2 regions of the Alteromonas sp. 5NW40-0090 genome follow, and region 1 is predicted to be linked to the other one. Evidence: predicted binding sites of a transcription regulator. Region 1 holds the regulator's gene; the other holds the start of a gene.
The links. Region 1 encodes FNR, which switches genes on or off when oxygen is low (the NO sensors DNR and NnrR bind a similar motif). Its sites were predicted from a motif close to TTGATCTAGATCAA; they were not measured.

Region 1 (9,887 bases):
AGGCGCGTTCATGTTAACTGTTGCAATTCTTCATATTGGTAACAGCATGGCTATTCCGGTATCTTTCACTAAATCGTATTCACTGTATGCAGGCGCAGTAGACGCTATGATGCAGTGGTGGTACGGCCATAACGCGGTAGGCTTTTTCCTAACTGCGGGCTTCCTTGGTATGATGTACTACTTCGTACCTAAGCAAGCCGGTCGCCCGGTTTATTCATACAGACTTTCAATTGTTCACTTCTGGGCACTTATTTCTCTGTATATCTGGGCTGGCCCTCACCACCTTCACTACACTGCCCTACCAGACTGGACTCAGTCATTAGGTATGGTGATGTCTATTATCCTATTCGTTCCATCTTGGGGTGGTATGATTAACGGTATTATGACGCTATCTGGCGCGTGGCATAAACTTCGCACCGACCCAGTATTGCGTTTCCTAATTGTTTCGTTGTCTTTCTACGGTATGTCTACCTTCGAAGGTCCAATGATGGCAATTAAGACCGTTAATGCACTGTCTCACTACACTGACTGGACAATTGGTCACGTACACTCTGGAGCTCTAGGTTGGGTTGCAATGGTTTCAATTGGTTCAATTTACCACTTAATTCCAGTGCTATTCGGTCAGCGCGCTATGTATAGCACCAAGCTAGTTAACGTACACTTCTGGTTTGCAACTATCGGTGTTGTTCTATACATCGTAGCAATGTGGATGTCTGGTGTACTACAGGGTCTAATGTGGCGTGCAGTAAATGCTGACGGTACGTTAACCTATAGCTTTGTTGAGTCATTAGAAGCGTCTAAGCCTTTCTATGTGGTTCGTTTCATTGGTGGTTGTTTCGTGGTAGCAGGTATGCTTGTTATGGCATACAACACATGGAAAACCGTTCGTGCACCTAAAGGCAGTATCGCTGCAGACCCAGCGACTCAGCCGGCGTAGTAAAGGAGACGAATAATGAAAAACGCACATGAGTTAATTGAAAAGAACGTCGGTCTGTTAACGGTATTAATCCTTATCGCTATCAGCTTCGGTGCCATGGTTCAAATTACGCCGTTGATGTTTCAACAGCAAACCATGGAACCGGTAACAGGCTTACGTCCATATACCGCGCTTGAGCTTGAAGGCCGTGATATCTACATCCGTGAAGGTTGTGTAGGTTGTCACAGCCAGATGATCCGTCCATTCCGCGCTGAAACAGAGCGTTATGGTCACTACAGCGTTGCTGGCGAATCAGTATGGGAGCACCCTTTCCTTTGGGGTTCTAAGCGTACTGGTCCTGACTTAGCACGTGTTGGTGGTCGTTACAGCGACGAATGGCACCGAGTTCACCTGCTTAATCCTCGTAACGTGGTACCAGAGTCGAACATGCCAGGTTTCCCTTGGCTCGCGGAAAACACGCTTAATGGCGAGTTAACAGCTGAAAAAATGGAAGTATTCCGTGGATTTGGCGTTCCGTATACCGACGAAGATATCGCGGGTGCGAAAGCGGCAGTACAGGGTAAAACGGAAATGCAGGCCCTTATTGCTTATCTACAATCTCTTGGCACACATTTGAAATAATATGGACCAGGGAATTGTAGGCAGCATTTTTACTGTCATCGTCTTTGTAAGCTTCATCGGTGTTGTGTGGTGGGCGTTTAGCAGCCGCAACAAGAAAAAATTCGATGAAGCTGCAAACCTAGTGTTTGCAGACGAAGAAAAAGAAAAATCAAAAGAAGATTAGCAGGAGTCTCGAACTCATGAGTATGTTTTGGACAATTTGGATTTCAGTGATAACCCTAGGGTTGATCATTGGTTGCTACTTCCTTCTTCGCTGGTGCCTTTCTAACAAGACCGGCGTAGCTGAAGGTGAGTCAATGGGCCACGAATTTGATGGTATTGAGGAGTTGAACAACCAACTTCCTCGCTGGTGGACAATTATGTTCTACATGACCATCGTTTGGGGCTTTTTATACCTAGCGCTTTATCCTGGCCTAGGTGCGTATGAAGGTATTTTGGGCTGGAAGAGCTCTAACCAAAATATTCAATCGCTAGAAGAGTCAGCTCAGGCGCGTATTGACGCTAAAGAGCAAGGCTACCTAGTGGAATATGACCGTGAACTAGATTTCGCTGCCGAGAAGTTCGATCCGATCTTCGAAGCGTATGCACAAGTTCCTGTTGAAGAACTGGCTAAAGACCCAGAAGCAAACAAAGTAGGTCAGCGTTTGTTCCTACAAAATTGCTCTCAGTGTCACGGTTCTGATGCACGTGGTCAAAATGGCGGCTTCCCTAACCTAACGGACAACGACTGGTTGTACGGTGGTTCAGGTGCGAAAATCGTTGAAACTCTTACGCTTGGTCGTAAAGCCGCTATGCCAGCATGGCTAGATGCTATGGGTGAAGACGGTATCGAAGAAGTGGTTAACTACGTACTTAGCTTAAGCGGTCGCGATGTGGACCCTCAGCTTGCAGAAGCAGGTAAAGCACGTTTCGCAGCGTGTGCGGCTTGTCACGGTATGGACGGTAAAGGTAACCAAGCACTTGGTGCACCAAACCTTACTGACAATATCTGGCTATACGGCGGCAGCCACAGAGCGGTAACAGAAACGCTTACTTACGGTCGTAACGGTGTAATGCCTTCATTCAAGAAAACCTTGGGTGATGACAAAATTCACGTTGTTGCAGCGTATGTTTACAGCCTTTCAAATGATTAATGATTTAAATCATTAAATATCTTAAAAAGCCTCGTTACTACGGGGCTTTTTTTATGAGAAAATACAGCGATATAGACAGCAATACAGAAAGTGCTGTAGCGAACACATTTTGTGCGCCTTGGACCTGCGTCCCCAACACTATATTTATTGTTATTAACTGATGTAGCAATAATAAATATGTTGTTAGCGACGTTGCTAGTGAAGTAAATACGAGAAAGATTTCGATGAATAGACCCTGGTATAAAGAGTTCTGGCCCTGGTTTTTAATTGCCGTACCTATCATTACACTCATCATGGGTGGCGTGTTGTTAAACCTTGCTATTAGCACCGAAGATAGCCTGGTGGTAGACGATTACTACAAGGAAGGAAAAGCAATCAATGCCCGTCTGGACAAAGAAGCAATAGCCCGCCGCATGAATATCACCACTGATTTAACCATTGAAGATGGAAGCATAGCGCTGCAATTTCATTCGGGGATCCCTCAAGAAGGTAACGCGGTTAAATTAAGTTTCTATCACGTAACGCTAGAAGAGCGCGATGTTAGCGTTTTATTGAGTCGCGACGCTAACGGCATTTATCGCGGCTTTATTGAAGAAAACCTTGACGGTAAATGGCGCATATCGCTGACGCCGATTGATGATAGCTGGAAAATTCAAAACACGGTCTATCTGCCCCACACTGGCAAAATGAAATTCAATCCATAATGACACAGCACGACTGTTACCATTGCGGCTTGCCTATAGCGAGTCCAGACAATGGGAAATTTACTACTGTCATTTTAGGGCAACAACGAGACATGTGTTGCCCTGGCTGCTTAGCGGTAGCTGAAGCGATCGTTAACAACGGCCTGGAAGACTATTACCAGTTTAGAACCGAACCGGCGCAAAAATCTGACGATGGTATTTTAGAAACACTAGATAAGCTAAAAGTCTATGACGACCCTTCTCTACAAGAAGAGTTCGTGTTTGAAGAAGGTCAGGACAAGCAGATTCAATTGACCCTTGAAGGTATTACGTGCGCTGCGTGTGGCTGGCTTATCGAAAAGCAGTTGTCGAAAGTAGAAGGAATAAAGCAAGTCGCGGTGAATGTACAAGAGCGCCGCGCTTTAGTCACTTGGTCACCGTTTCAAATTAAGCTTAGCCAAATTCTATCTACGCTAAAACGCATTGGTTATGTTGGGTCACCATTTCACCCCGACGAACACGAAGCCAGTTATAAACGCGAACAAAAGACCTTTCTAAAAAAGCTTGGCCTAGCAGGCATTATGACCATGCAGGTAATGATGCTGATGACTGGGCTTTATTTTGATTGGTTTGGCGCCATTGAGTTAGAGACCCGCCAATATTTTTACTGGGTTGCCCTTACGCTAACTACACCTGTTGTGCTGTATTCAGGCAGCACCTTTTATGTGGGCGCCGCTAAAGCGCTAAGCGCTAAAACGGTTAATATGGACGTACCCGTTACGCTCGCAATATTCGGTACTTACATTGCTGGAATTCGTTCTACAGTATTAGAGCAAGGTGAAGTGTATTTCGAATCCATTTGTATGTTTATTTTTCTGCTGTTGCTTAGCCGATTCTTAGAACATCGCAGTCGTCATCGCGCCGCACAGATCTCTGCCAATATGATGCAGTATGTGCCCGTATCAGCGACCAAACTAAATCCGGATGGTAGCCTAACCGAGTGTCTGGCTAAGCAGCTAAAAATTGACGACGTAGTGCTAGTGAAGCCTGGTGAAACAGTCCCCATTGATGGGGTGGTAACCGACGGCAACGCAGCGGTTGACGAATCTATGCTTACCGGCGAGTTTAACCCCGTGCGTAAGTCCAACAGTAGCCCGGTTTACGGCGGCACGGTTTGTCAAGATGGTACGCTAACCATTACGGTTACGCAGACCCTTAAAAATGCGCTGGTAAATCAAATTGTACGACTGCAAGCAAGTGCGATGGCGAGTAAACCTAAAGCAGCGCAGATAGCCGATAATTTTTCTCGCTATTTCGTTACCGCGGTATTGCTGATTTCGGCGTTGACCTATTGCTTTTGGGCGTATCAGGGTAGCGACGAGGCATTTTGGATCACCATATCGGTGCTGGTTGCAACCTGCCCTTGCGCATTAGGGTTGGCTACGCCATCAGCGTTAACCTGTGCTATGGCAAAGTTAAACCGACAAGGTATTTTACTAAAACGGGCCGATGCGCTTGAACAAATTACTGACATTGACACCATCGCATTAGACAAAACCGGCACGCTCACAAAAGGCAAATTTACTATTTCAAATGCCTGGTACGCTGACGGTGTGGATAGTAATAGTGCGCTATCAATTGCCCGCGCTTTGGAGTCACGCTCTGAACATCCGATTGCCAAAGCCTTTAGCGACGGTATAGCCTTTAGCGACGGTGTAGCCCTAAGCGAGATTTCTGCTTCTAGCGACAGTGCTGACGCTACCGATAACACGGTACACAAAGTGACTAATTTTACCGTTACGCCAGGAGGTGGTATCAGCGGTGAGATCAATGACACGTTGTTTTCTATGGGTTCTGCAGCATTCAGCGTTCACGAATCTCAGCTAAAACTCATTGAAGCGTTCCCTTCAGCTAACGTGTTTCTCACGGTTAAGGGGCGTATTATGGCGGCGTATGAAGTAAAGGATTCACTAAGAGAAGATACGCAAGAAACTCTCGATATATTAGCTGCAAGCCATACCCTCGCCGTTTTAAGTGGTGATACACAGCAAAACGTTAATGCGCTTACCGCACCATTGCCAATTTCGACCGCTAAAGGTGGCCTAACACCTGAGCAAAAGTACGAAGCCGTTCAAGCTATGCAGCAATCTGGCGCGAAAGTGATGATGATGGGGGATGGTATTAACGACGCTCCAGTTCTTGCCAGCGCTGATGTGGCGATTGCAGTGGGTAATGCCACAGACGTGGCTAAAACTGCCGCCGACGTGATACTGCTTGGCGATCAGCTGCTTTCTGTACCAGAGCTTATTCGAACTGCGCATCAAGTGAAGCAAAAAATAAGGCAAAATATTGGCTGGTCGGTAGGTTACAACGTTTTGATCTTACCTTTCGCCGTATCAGGCCTACTTTCACCGTGGATGGCTGTTGTTGGTATGTCGTTAAGCAGTATCATTGTAGTCACAAACTCAACGCGACTTTTGAGCAAATAGCATGAGTATTATTTACGTATTAATTCCAATCGCCATCATCATTGTTGCCGTCGCTATCGTGATATTCTTTTGGGCGGTGAAAACCAATCAATTTGAAGATTTAGATCGCCAAGGTTATAGCATACTGTTTGACGATGATCTTCCGCCAGAAGAAAAAAAGCTAGCTGAGCAACGCAAGCAACTTCAAGACAGTAAAGTAGACAAAAGCCAAGCGCCACATGGAAGGGATTAACTACTTCTCTGCCTTTCTTATCGGCTTAGCCGGCGGAGTTCACTGTGTGGGAATGTGCAGTGGAATTGTCGCTGCGCTAAGGATGGTATCGCCTAAAGGCGCTTCAGCACTACCCTATACCCTTGCCTATAACATGGGACGTATAGTGAGCTACACCATCGCCGGAGCAATAACCGGGGCACTTGGAAAAATTGCAGCAGATTATATACCTCTTGCCAACTATGCCCTTTCCCTACTTAGCGGAATCATGTTGCTTCTACTGGCGTGTTATTTGGGTAAGTGGTGGACTGGCTTAACGGTACTGGAAAATGCGGGTAAAGGCCTATTTTCCAAAGTGCAGCCGCTTTCAAAACGCTTTTTGCCATTTAAGACCCCTTTAAGTGCGTTGCCTTATGGTTTTATTTGGGGTTGGCTTCCTTGCGGTTTGGTGTATTCCACACTTACCTGGTCTCTCGCGGCGGGTAATGCGCTAGAAGGCGCTGCTATTATGTTCTTCTTCGGTTTGGGTACATTACCCACCTTGCTCGCCGCTAGCGCTGGTAGCCAATATATTGTTCGAAGTTTTCAACATAACCATTTTAGACAAATTATTGCAGTAATAATGGCAATATATGCCGCTTATCTTATTCATGGCGCAATCGTTTAAAAATGGGTGTATTATTGTCGGGTATTCTTTTAGAGAGCGTGCATTATGAGCAAAGGAAGCCAATTTTCTATTCACTGTCAAAACTGTAGTTTCAGTCACCTTTGTTTACCGGTGGCGTTAAACAAAACAGAAATCGAATCTCTTGACGATATTATTGAACGCAAGAAGCCGCTTCATAAAGGTGACACGCTGATTCAAACTGGTGATAAATTCCGTTCTCTATTTGCAGTGAGAACCGGTTCATTTAAATCATTTGTGACTAATACCGAAGGTGAAGAACAGATTACCGGCTTCCACTTTCCTGGTGACATTATCGGTTTCGATGCATTAAGAGAGAACAAACACCAAAGCTATACCTCTGCGTTAGAAACTGCCATGGTGTGTGAGCTTCCCTACGAGACCCTCGACGAAATGTCAGTGCAATTTCCAAAGCTGCGCCACCAGATCATGAGCTTCATGAGCGCTGAAATAAAACAAGATCACGACATGATCATGCTTTTAAACAAGCGAACCGCAGAAGAGCGTTTATTGTATTTTATATCACATCTTTCTCAGCGCTTTGAAGAGCGAGGCTTCTCCCATAGAGAATTCCATCTCACCATGACGCGCAACGAGATAGGAAATTATTTAGGACTAACCATCGAAACTATTAGCCGTTTGTTAAGCCGTTTCCAAAAAGACAACATTATAAAGGTGGACGGAAAGCTTATTACTATTTTAGATTTCGATAGACTAAACACCAAACTTGCGGCGCTTAACGGCCCAAGCGTTGTCTGCGGTTAGTCCTTTTTTAAGTGTAAATTAAGGCGCACACTAAGCGCGCTTTTTTGTGACCTGTGTTAGCCACCTATCTAATGTTTCAGCACCACGCCGGTTGCTCCATATTTACATCGTTAAGTTCACTCATGGTCGCGTCGTAAAATTCTTGATCTAAAACAACTTACGTTTTTCCCAATGTCGTTTATAGTTAGTATTAGAAAGCTTCGATTTCGACAGCCGCTACTAAGTTTTGTAGTTAGGGGGACGTTATGATTGAGTGTAAACGAATTCTGGCCGTGGTAGATGCCGAGCGCGATAACCAACCTGCACTAAGCCGTGCTTATGAACTCGCTTCAAAAACAGGTGCTTCAGTTACCGCCATGATGGTGGTATACGACTTATCTTACGATATGACGACCATGCTTAGCCCGGATGAGCGCGAGTCAATGCGCGATGCAGTCACAAAGGAGCATGCAAAATGGCTTGCTACCCACTTAAGAGAGCAAGGATTCACTGAAACTGATATCGTTGTAGAATGGAATAATCGCGCGTATGAGTCGATTATTTACTACACCCTAAACAATCAGATAGATTTAGTGGTAAAAGCAACCAAAAAGCACGACGATCTTGCTTCTGTTATTTTCACCCCCACAGATTGGCATTTAATGCGTAAATGCCCTCGCCCAGTATTGCTTGTTAAAGAGCACGACTGGCCAGAAGGAGGAGAGATTATTGCGGCAGTAAACGTAGGCAGTGAAGACAATGAGCATGCCGCACTTAACGATAAGCTCACCCTCATTGCTAACGACTACGCCTCTTTATTGAAAGGTAGCGTAAACTTGGTCAACAGTTACCCTTCTACACCACTTAATATCGCCATAGAAGTACCCGAGTTCGACCCCGATACCTATCACGACGCGGTAAAAAATCATCATTTAAAGGAAATGCGTAGTCACGCGTTAAAGTACGGTATTCCTGAAAACAAATGTGTAGTAAGAGAAGGCCTTCCGGAAAAGGTCATCCCGCAAGTGGCAAAAACACTGGATGCAGAGCTGGTTGTTATTGGTACCGTTGGCCGTGTGGGCATTTCAGCGGCCCTAATTGGTAACACTGCAGAACACGTGATCGACGAACTCAATTGCGATGTGCTTGCTATTAAGCCAGATGGATTTGTGTCGCCGTTGTCGGTGTAGTCTTTTCATCGGTACTACATAGCCCGTGTTTGCCGTTACTTAGCGGCCAACACGGTATGTCACCAACAAATTTAACTTCACAAGCATGGTCTCGAAAAGCCGCTTTAATGTATAATGGCGGCTTTATCACAAACCAAGCTAGTTAATTATGAGTTTAGGCACAAACAGTGCTGACGCGTCGCCATTAAACGCTGCGCAAAGTAAGCAAAAGTACAACTTCAACAAACTTCAGAAGCGACTTCGCCGCAACGTAGGTAAAGCTATTGGCGATTTCGGTATGATTGAAAACAACGACAAAGTTATGGTGTGTTTATCTGGCGGTAAAGACAGCTACACCATGCTTGATATTCTATTGTTTTTAAAGAAGATTGCGCCTATTCACTTTGATATCGTTGCGGTTAATCTTGATCAAAAACAGCCTGGTTTCCCTGAACATATTTTGCCTGAATATTTAGAAAGCATAGGCGTTGACTACAAGATTGTAGAAGAAGACACCTACTCTATCGTTAAAGACAAAATTCCAGAGGGAAAAACTACCTGCTCGCTTTGTTCTCGCTTGCGCCGGGGTATTCTGTATCGCACAGCAAAAGAGTTAGGTGCGACTAAAATTGCATTAGGTCATCACCGCGACGACATGCTAGAAACGTTTTTCCTCAATATGTTTCATGGTGGCAAGCTTAAGTCTATGCCGCCAAAGCTAGTCAGCGACAACGGTGAACACATCGTTATTCGTCCATTGGCGTACTGCACAGAAAAAGACATCGAGAAATATTCTCAGGCCGCTGAATTTCCGATTATTCCGTGTAACCTTTGTGGCTCACAAGAAAACCTACAGCGCCAAAACATAAAGGCTATGCTTCAAGACTGGAACCGTCGCTTCCCAGGTCGTATAGAGTCAATGTTCCGTGCGCTTCAAAACGTAGCGCCTTCACACTTAATCGACAGCAACCTTTATGATTTTAAAGCTATAGCTACACAAGAAGGCCCGGTAGAAGACGGTGATATCGGGTTTGATGAACCTGCTTTCACTACAGAAAATAGTACGGACTTCAGTGATGAAGATAATACTATTGAAGTAATAAACATTATGGAACCGAAGTAAATGAAAATTGGACTTGCGCTAGGTGCCGGAGCCGCAAGGGGCTGGACGCACATAGGTATCATTGAAGCTTTAGAAAAACTCGGCGTAAAAAT
Region 2 (7,281 bases), on a different contig from region 1:
TATTATTACTTATTCGTCTTCATACTATCCTCAATCGCTCAAGCAGTTAGACAGTCCACCTCTTGTAATATTGGCAACAGGAGATTGTGCTTTATTGCAAAGTCCACAAATAGCAATTGTAGGTAGTAGAAGATCTAGCTTTCAGGGGAGGCGTATAGCAAGCGACATTGCGTTTGGGTTGTCAGAAAACGGCATTGTGGTGACTAGCGGGCTCGCTATGGGCATTGATAGTGCTGCACACCAAGGCGCGCTGTCTGGTAGTACTGGAACCATTGCAGTAATGGGTACGGGACCTGAAAAGGTATATCCAGCTAAAAATAGTAAGCTCTATGAAGCTATTAATAATGACGGAGGTGTCACCGTCACAGAGTTTTTTCCAGGTCAGGGGCCTAAGCCTTGGCATTTTCCCAGGCGAAATCGAATTATCGCAGCGTTATCGCTTGGAACCTTAGTGGTAGAGGCAAAAATTAAGAGTGGCACCTTGATAACTGCGAATTTGGCCGCAGATATGGGGCGAGAAGTATTCGCTGTGCCAGGCAATATCGCTAATGCTTACGCTGAAGGTTGTCACTGGTTAATCCAACAGGGCGCGAAATTAGTAACGAATATAAGCGATATTCTAGATGAAGTTGGCGTTCAGCCTGAACAACTAGGCTTGAATGTTGACGAGCAAAACGAAAAAAGTACAGCGAATAGCTTGGCAACCGATAAATTATTAGCTAGTGTGGATTATGACATCACCGCTATTGATGTCATAGCCCAGCGCAATGCCTTATCTGTATCGCAAGCAATGGCATCATTATTAGAATATGAGTTGCGTGGTTTAGTGGCCGCTGTCCCTGGTGGTTACGTTAAATTGAGGGGAAAATAATATGTTCGATATCCTCATGTATCTGTTTGAAAACTTCATTCACAGTGAAACGGAAATTCGTGTTGACCAAGACGAGTTAACGGAAGAGCTTGTGCGCGCAGGATTTCATCACGATGAGATTTATAAAGCCCTCGCATGGTTAGAAAAGTTAGCGGCACTGCAAGAGACGGACATCAAACCGTACTTTTGTAAAGGCATTAGCACTAGCTTAAGCCGTATTTACACGCATGAAGAACAAATGCGTTTAGATGTGGAATGTCGTGGTTTTCTTATGTTCTTAGAGCAGGTCAATGTGTTGGATGCCTCCACACGCGAAATGGTTATAGATCGTGTTATGGAAATTGACTCCAATGAATTTTGTTTAGAAGACCTGAAATGGGTTGTGCTAATGGTACTATTCAACGTACCAGGCAAAGAGAAAGCCTACGCACAAATGGAAGATCTTTTGTTCGAAGAGCCAGATGGTGTTCTGCATTAATGCAGTTGTAGTCACTGGTATTTGAATCTTTACTTAAAAATGCGCTGTAAAATTACAGCGCATTTAAGGCCTTAACGTCCAATACATGTCTAAAATAGACCATTCACTCTTTTCAGCACACGAGCATGCTCTTGATGATAATTTCGGAGATTGCCCCGAGTGCGGTAAACCTCTTCATATAAAGAATAGTAAATCTGGCCCTTTTATCGGGTGTACGGGCTATCCGGAATGTAGCTTTAGTAAGCCACTTCACGACAAACAAACCACCATACTGAAAACCTTGGACGGTGTAGCCTGCCCTGAGTGCGCATCCGACTTAGCCATAAAGAAGGGGCGGTTTGGCATGTTTATCGGCTGTACTAATTTTCCTTCATGCCATCACATAGAGCCCATTAAAGAAAAAGAAGACACTTTGGTGGATTGTCCAAAGTGTAAGAAAGGACACCTAATCTCGCGTACTAACAAATACGGCAAACAGTTTTTTGCGTGCAACCATTATCCACAATGTCGATATGTGCTAAATTTCACGCCGGTAAATGAAAGCTGCCCAGACTGCGGTTGGGGAGTATTAATAGATAAAAAAGGGCAGTTACAGTGCCCTCAGCCGGCTTGCGGCTATAAAAAGTAATTACATAAAGAACTATACGTAGAGATCAAAACCATGTCTGATATCCAAAATGGGAACGTAAACACGTTTACCCCCGTTGAGGCTAACTCACCTGAAGTAGACCCTGTTGTTGCCGCATTCCAAGCTGGCAGTTTAATCGTTTATCCAACCGAAGCGGTAATGGGCATCGGATGTGACCCCGACAATGAAGCCGCAGTAAATGCGCTGTTAGAGATAAAACAGCGGCCGGTAGAAAAGGGCGTGATCTTGATTGCTGCAAACTACAGTCAGCTACTGCCTTATGTTAACGATAACGCCATTCGCCCTGACAGACGCACCGATATTTTTTCGAGCTGGCCAGGCCCTAATACCTGGCTATTACCTAAGTCGTCATCTGCGCCAGTTTGGTTAACCGGCAAGCATAGTAAAATAGCGGTGCGCGTAACTAATCACCCTGTAGTAGTGGAATTGTGCAACAAGTTAGGTAAGCCGTTGGTTTCTACAAGCGCTAACCTGACCGGCCAACCGCCAGCCACCACCACTGAAGAAGCAAAAGCCGTATTCGCTGATTCCGTTTTCTATGTAGAAGGGGAAGTAGGCGGTGCAACTAAACCCAGTACCATTCGCGATGGTGACACAGCAGAGGTGATAAGAGCATGACATCAGCAGGATTACTGGACGGTAAAAACGCCGCTGAAGTAATAGAGCAAGTAAAACGCTATTTGCTTGGGCTGCAAGACACCATTTGCCAAACCCTTGAACTTGCCGATGGAAAAGGTCATTTTGTTGAAGACAGCTGGCAGCGTGAAGAGGGCGGCGGTGGCCGTTCTCGAGTACTAAAAAATGGTGCGGTGATTGAACAAGGCGGGGTTAACTTTTCTCATGTTTTTGGCAGTCAAATGCCTGCTTCAGCAACGGCTAATCGCCCTGAGCTTGCGGGAAGAAACTTTCAAGCAATGGGTGTATCACTCGTTATTCATCCACATAACCCGTATATCCCAACGTCACATGCCAATGTTCGCTTTTTTATTGCAGAAAAAGAGGGCGAAGCTCCTATCTGGTGGTTTGGCGGCGGTTTCGACTTAACGCCATTTTATCCGTTTAAAGATGACGTGTCGCATTGGCATAATACGGCTAAAAAATTATGTAAGCCATTTGGCGATGATGTCTACCCTAAATATAAAAAGTGGTGCGACGATTACTTTTATCTAAAACACCGCAATGAAACACGCGGAGTGGGTGGTTTATTCTTCGATGACCTGAATGAATGGGGCTTTGAACAGTCATTTGCGTTTATGCAGGCTGTTGGTAATGGTTTCATCGATGCTTACGTTCCTATTGTTGAACGTCGTAAGCTAACCGATTTCGGTGAAAGAGAGCGTGATTTCCAACTTTATCGCCGGGGCCGCTACGTTGAATTTAACCTTGTATTCGACCGGGGCACTTTATTTGGACTGCAAACCGGCGGGCGCACCGAATCTATCTTAATGTCAATGCCGCCGCTAGCGCGTTGGGAGTATTGTTACACGCCTGCACCAGGTAGCGCCGAGGCCAAGCTGACAGACTGGTTAAAACCTACTGATTGGTAATCAATTGTTAAATAAGGCAGCGCTTAAATCCTTAAGCGGATCGCCGATAGCAGCTTTCATCTTTAATGACTAAAAAACGCCGTATTAACGTTAATGCGGCGTTTTTTTGATCTACATCAAGGTGGAATATCAACTGTGTTTCAGTGAGTTACCAAACTTGCGCTGGATCAATGTTTCTCTTAACCACAGGCGTAAAGTAGCGCCATCTTAGTTAAACACAAAAGAGACACATCATGCGCAAACACTTTTTATCTGCATCTGCACTTTGCCTTACACTTGCTGCACTCTCACCTTTAGCTAGCGCTCACCAGCAGGGCGACTGGATTGTTCGTGGCGGTCTTACTACCGTTGCTCCTGACGAATCGACTTCTAACATCGTCGCGGGTGGAACTGATCTTGGCGTGGCCCTTAATATCGGTAACGATACTCAACTAGGTCTTAATGTAGCGTACTTTATTACTGACAATATTAATATCGAGCTGCTTGCCGCAACGCCCTTTAAGCACGACGTTAATTTTTCTGTTGCTGATCCGTTAGGGACGGGTAATCAGCTTGGTGAAGTCACGCATCTTCCTCCTACGCTTACCGCAAACTACTATTTTAATGATGCCAGCTCTGCGTTTCAGCCGTACATTGGTGCAGGTGTCAACTATACCTTTATCTTTGATGAAGAGTTTACAGGTGCGAATGAAACAGCTGGCTTAAGCGACCTTTCGCTTGATAATTCATTTGGCTTGTCAGCACAGGTGGGAATGGATTACCAAATTGATACCAAATGGCATGTTAATGCATCGGTTCGATTTATTGATATAGATACCGAAGCAACCTTTAAAGTGGGTGATGCTGCTGGAAAGGTGAGTGATATTGAAATAGACCCTTGGGTATACACGATATCGGTAGGTTACACCTTCTAAGGCCTAAACCTAACAATTGAAGCTTTCATAATTGCACTACTTTATACGTCAACAAGAGCGTAGACAGTAACAGGGGACTTGCGCGTTAAAAGGTTAATCCTTTCAACGCGCTTTTTTATTTTGTATTCACCATGTGATTGGCGAGTTGATCAAGTGCGTCTATCAATTGTTGAGCTAAGGCGATATCTTCAACCGTTTTAAACATGGCTTTTCGCATGCAATACATCCACTGCGCTTTTAACTCCGGTGTTACGGTATAAGGTAGGTGGCGTGCACGCAGACGCGGGTGACCAAACTGCTGCTGATAATCATCAGGACCACCAAGCCACAAGCTTAAATACAAAAAGAATACATGGCGAATTCTGTCTAATGGCTGAGGATGAATAGCAAGTAGTTCACTCGCAAGTGGGTCGGTCTCCATAATGTCGTAAAACGTATTTGCTAATTCCCGTACTTTCTCCTCTCCACCTATACGTTCATATGGTGTACTCTGCGAAGCACGATTATCGCTTTTCTTCTTTATATTAAATAAGTCTCGTATTCCCATGAAAAAATTCGCTGTATTCGGAAATCCTATTGCACAGAGTTTATCACCAACTATCCATCAAATGTTTGCTGAACAAGTGGGAGAAAAGATTTCTTATGAAAAGATACTTGCGCCTGAAGATGGTTTTATTGAAGCTGCCAAAGCGTTTTTAGCGCAGAAAGGTGCTGTAGGCTGCAATGTCACCATGCCTTTTAAGCTAGATGCATTCAACCTGGCAAAGGTAGATGACCAAGCGGCTAAAGATGCACAAGCTGTTAATACACTAATGAATAGTGGCAATGATGAAGTGCTTGGGTACAACACAGATGGTGTGGGCCTGGTAAATGATTTACTTAATAGTGGAGTGGAAATTAAGGGTAAGCGCGTGTTGCTTATTGGTGCCGGCGGCGCAGCTCGCGGCGTCATTTCCCCGTTAATAAAAGCAGGGGCCGCTTCTTTAACCATTGCAAATAGAACCAAAGCAAAAGCTGAGGAAGTAGTAAATGCTGCCTCTAACGCTAAAGTGCAGGTGGTCGCGCTTGAAGATATCGCAGATGTTGCGCCTCATATTATTATTAATTCAACAGCCGCCAGTTTAAGCAATGAATTGCCGTGCCGTTTAAATGATGGTGTTTTACAAAATTGTGAAGTGGTGTACGACATGGTTTATAAAAACTCACCCACGCGCTTTATGAGAGATGCGGCCGAACTTGGTGTTAAGACACAAATCGATGGATTAGGGATGCTGGTTGAGCAAGCGGCTGAAGCATTCTACATATGGACACAAAAGCGCCCCGATACTTCAGATATTGTAAAACGTGTCAGGGCTATCGTTGAGCAAGGTGAGAAGCGAAACTAGTTCGCTTCTTCAAGGTACTCATCTTTCAATACAACATAGTTAACGGCAGACTGTTTCAGGAATGCCATTTCAGCGTCGTTGAGCGGTCTTTTCTTTTGCATGGGGTTCCCAACGTAAAGAAATCCGCTTTCTAATCTTTTGTTCGGCGGTACTAATGTACCTGCACCAATAAACACATCGTCTTCAACAACAACACCATCCATTACAATAGCGCCCATGCCAACGAGAATTCGATTACCCAACTGGCAGCCGTGCAACATACACTTATGCCCAACGGTGACGTCCTCACCAATAATAAGTGGGAAGCCGTCGGGGTTTTTCTCAGATTTACGGGTAACGTGTAAAACACTGCCATCTTGAATATTAGAACGGGCGCCAATACGAATTTTGTTAACGTCGCCACGAGCAGCGACCAGCGGCCAAATGCTCGCGTCATCTTCTAAAACTACATCACCGACGATTCTTGCCGAGCCATCAACATAGACATTCTTTCCTAATGTAGGAGAAACACCTTTAAAACTATCAATCGATTTATGCATTACACACTCATATGAATTGCGCAGAAAGTGAATTACACAAACTCTAACAGCAATGCCGGTGAGTTGGTACTAGTAGGGTGTACTGAGCCTACCCGTCATGCTTTAAGCAACAGGTAACTATCCGTACGTTGCAACACGCGAAGAGGAGGGTAGTAAATCACAAGGAGAAAAATGATAATGTAGTTTGCTAATAGAATTTATCGAGACATTGTAATGCCCAAGCGCTATGTATTTTTCACTGCCCTTCCCTATGCCTATCCTATTTATAGACCACTACAAGAGGCCATTAGAGCTAGAGGTGATGAAGTAGCCTGGTTTTTGGAAGGAGAATGTCCCGATCTTTTGAAGCCTGATGAAATTCGCCTTCACACTATTAATGATGTTGTTGAATACAATCCCTTAGCCATATTTGCGTGTGGAAATATCATCTATCACTTTTTGCCGGGAATAAAGGTATCAGTATTTCACGGTTATCCGATTGGCAAGCGAGGGGAGAAGAGTAGCGCTACAGATGATCACTTCTCTATTCGCGGGTGGTTTGATATGTACTGTACTCAGGGGCCAAGTAGCACAGAGTATTTTAAGCAGCTTGAGGCTAAACATCAGTTTTTTAAAGTGTACCAAACAGGTTGGGCGAAAGTGGATGACTACTTTTCTCCATATAAGAGGGAAAACGATGTTCCCACTATTCTCTATGCCACCACTTTTTCTAAAGGCATTACCTCTGCTCCCGTACTTGTCGACACAATAAGTAGTTTAGTGAAAGAAAAGAAATGGAATTGGCGTTTAACATTTCATCCTAAACTCAACGATCAAGCACTATTAAATAGATATCGTGCGCTGGCAGAAGAAAATAGTAATGTTACCTTTGTCGATAATGTGCGTCTTGAAGACTTTC

Region 2: AC27KT_RS02080 (OmpW family outer membrane protein) is a predicted target of FNR. The motif match lies at 3,652-3,665, and genes of this name have one in related genera.

Annotation. Positions count from the first base shown of each region.
Region 1 covers NZ_BAAJLT010000005.1:305,397-315,283, forward strand. The annotation lists gene ccoN (cytochrome-c oxidase, cbb3-type subunit I) at 1-937, shown strand, start outside; gene ccoO (cytochrome-c oxidase, cbb3-type subunit II) at 953-1,558, shown strand; gene AC27KT_RS08490 (cbb3-type cytochrome oxidase subunit 3) at 1,560-1,721, shown strand; gene ccoP (cytochrome-c oxidase, cbb3-type subunit III) at 1,738-2,691, shown strand; gene AC27KT_RS08500 (FixH family protein) at 2,916-3,395, shown strand; gene AC27KT_RS08505 (heavy metal translocating P-type ATPase) at 3,395-5,863, shown strand; gene ccoS (cbb3-type cytochrome oxidase assembly protein CcoS) at 5,865-6,095, shown strand; gene AC27KT_RS08515 (sulfite exporter TauE/SafE family protein) at 6,082-6,741, shown strand; gene fnr (fumarate/nitrate reduction transcriptional regulator Fnr) at 6,787-7,524, shown strand; gene uspE (universal stress protein UspE) at 7,770-8,693, shown strand; gene ttcA (tRNA 2-thiocytidine(32) synthetase TtcA) at 8,842-9,795, shown strand; gene AC27KT_RS08535 (patatin-like phospholipase family protein) at 9,796-9,887, shown strand, end outside.
Region 2 covers NZ_BAAJLT010000002.1:406-7,686, reverse strand. The annotation lists gene dprA (DNA-processing protein DprA) at 1-871, shown strand, start outside; gene AC27KT_RS02100 (DUF494 family protein) at 873-1,349, shown strand; gene AC27KT_RS02095 (DNA topoisomerase family protein) at 1,435-1,977, shown strand; gene tsaC (L-threonylcarbamoyladenylate synthase type 1 TsaC) at 2,011-2,616, shown strand; gene hemF (oxygen-dependent coproporphyrinogen oxidase) at 2,613-3,545, shown strand; gene AC27KT_RS02080 (OmpW family outer membrane protein) at 3,779-4,459, shown strand; gene AC27KT_RS02075 (group II truncated hemoglobin) at 4,575-5,006, opposite strand; gene aroE (shikimate dehydrogenase) at 5,005-5,844, shown strand; gene AC27KT_RS02065 (gamma carbonic anhydrase family protein) at 5,841-6,383, opposite strand; gene AC27KT_RS02060 (UDP-N-acetylglucosamine 2-epimerase) at 6,726-7,281, shown strand, end outside.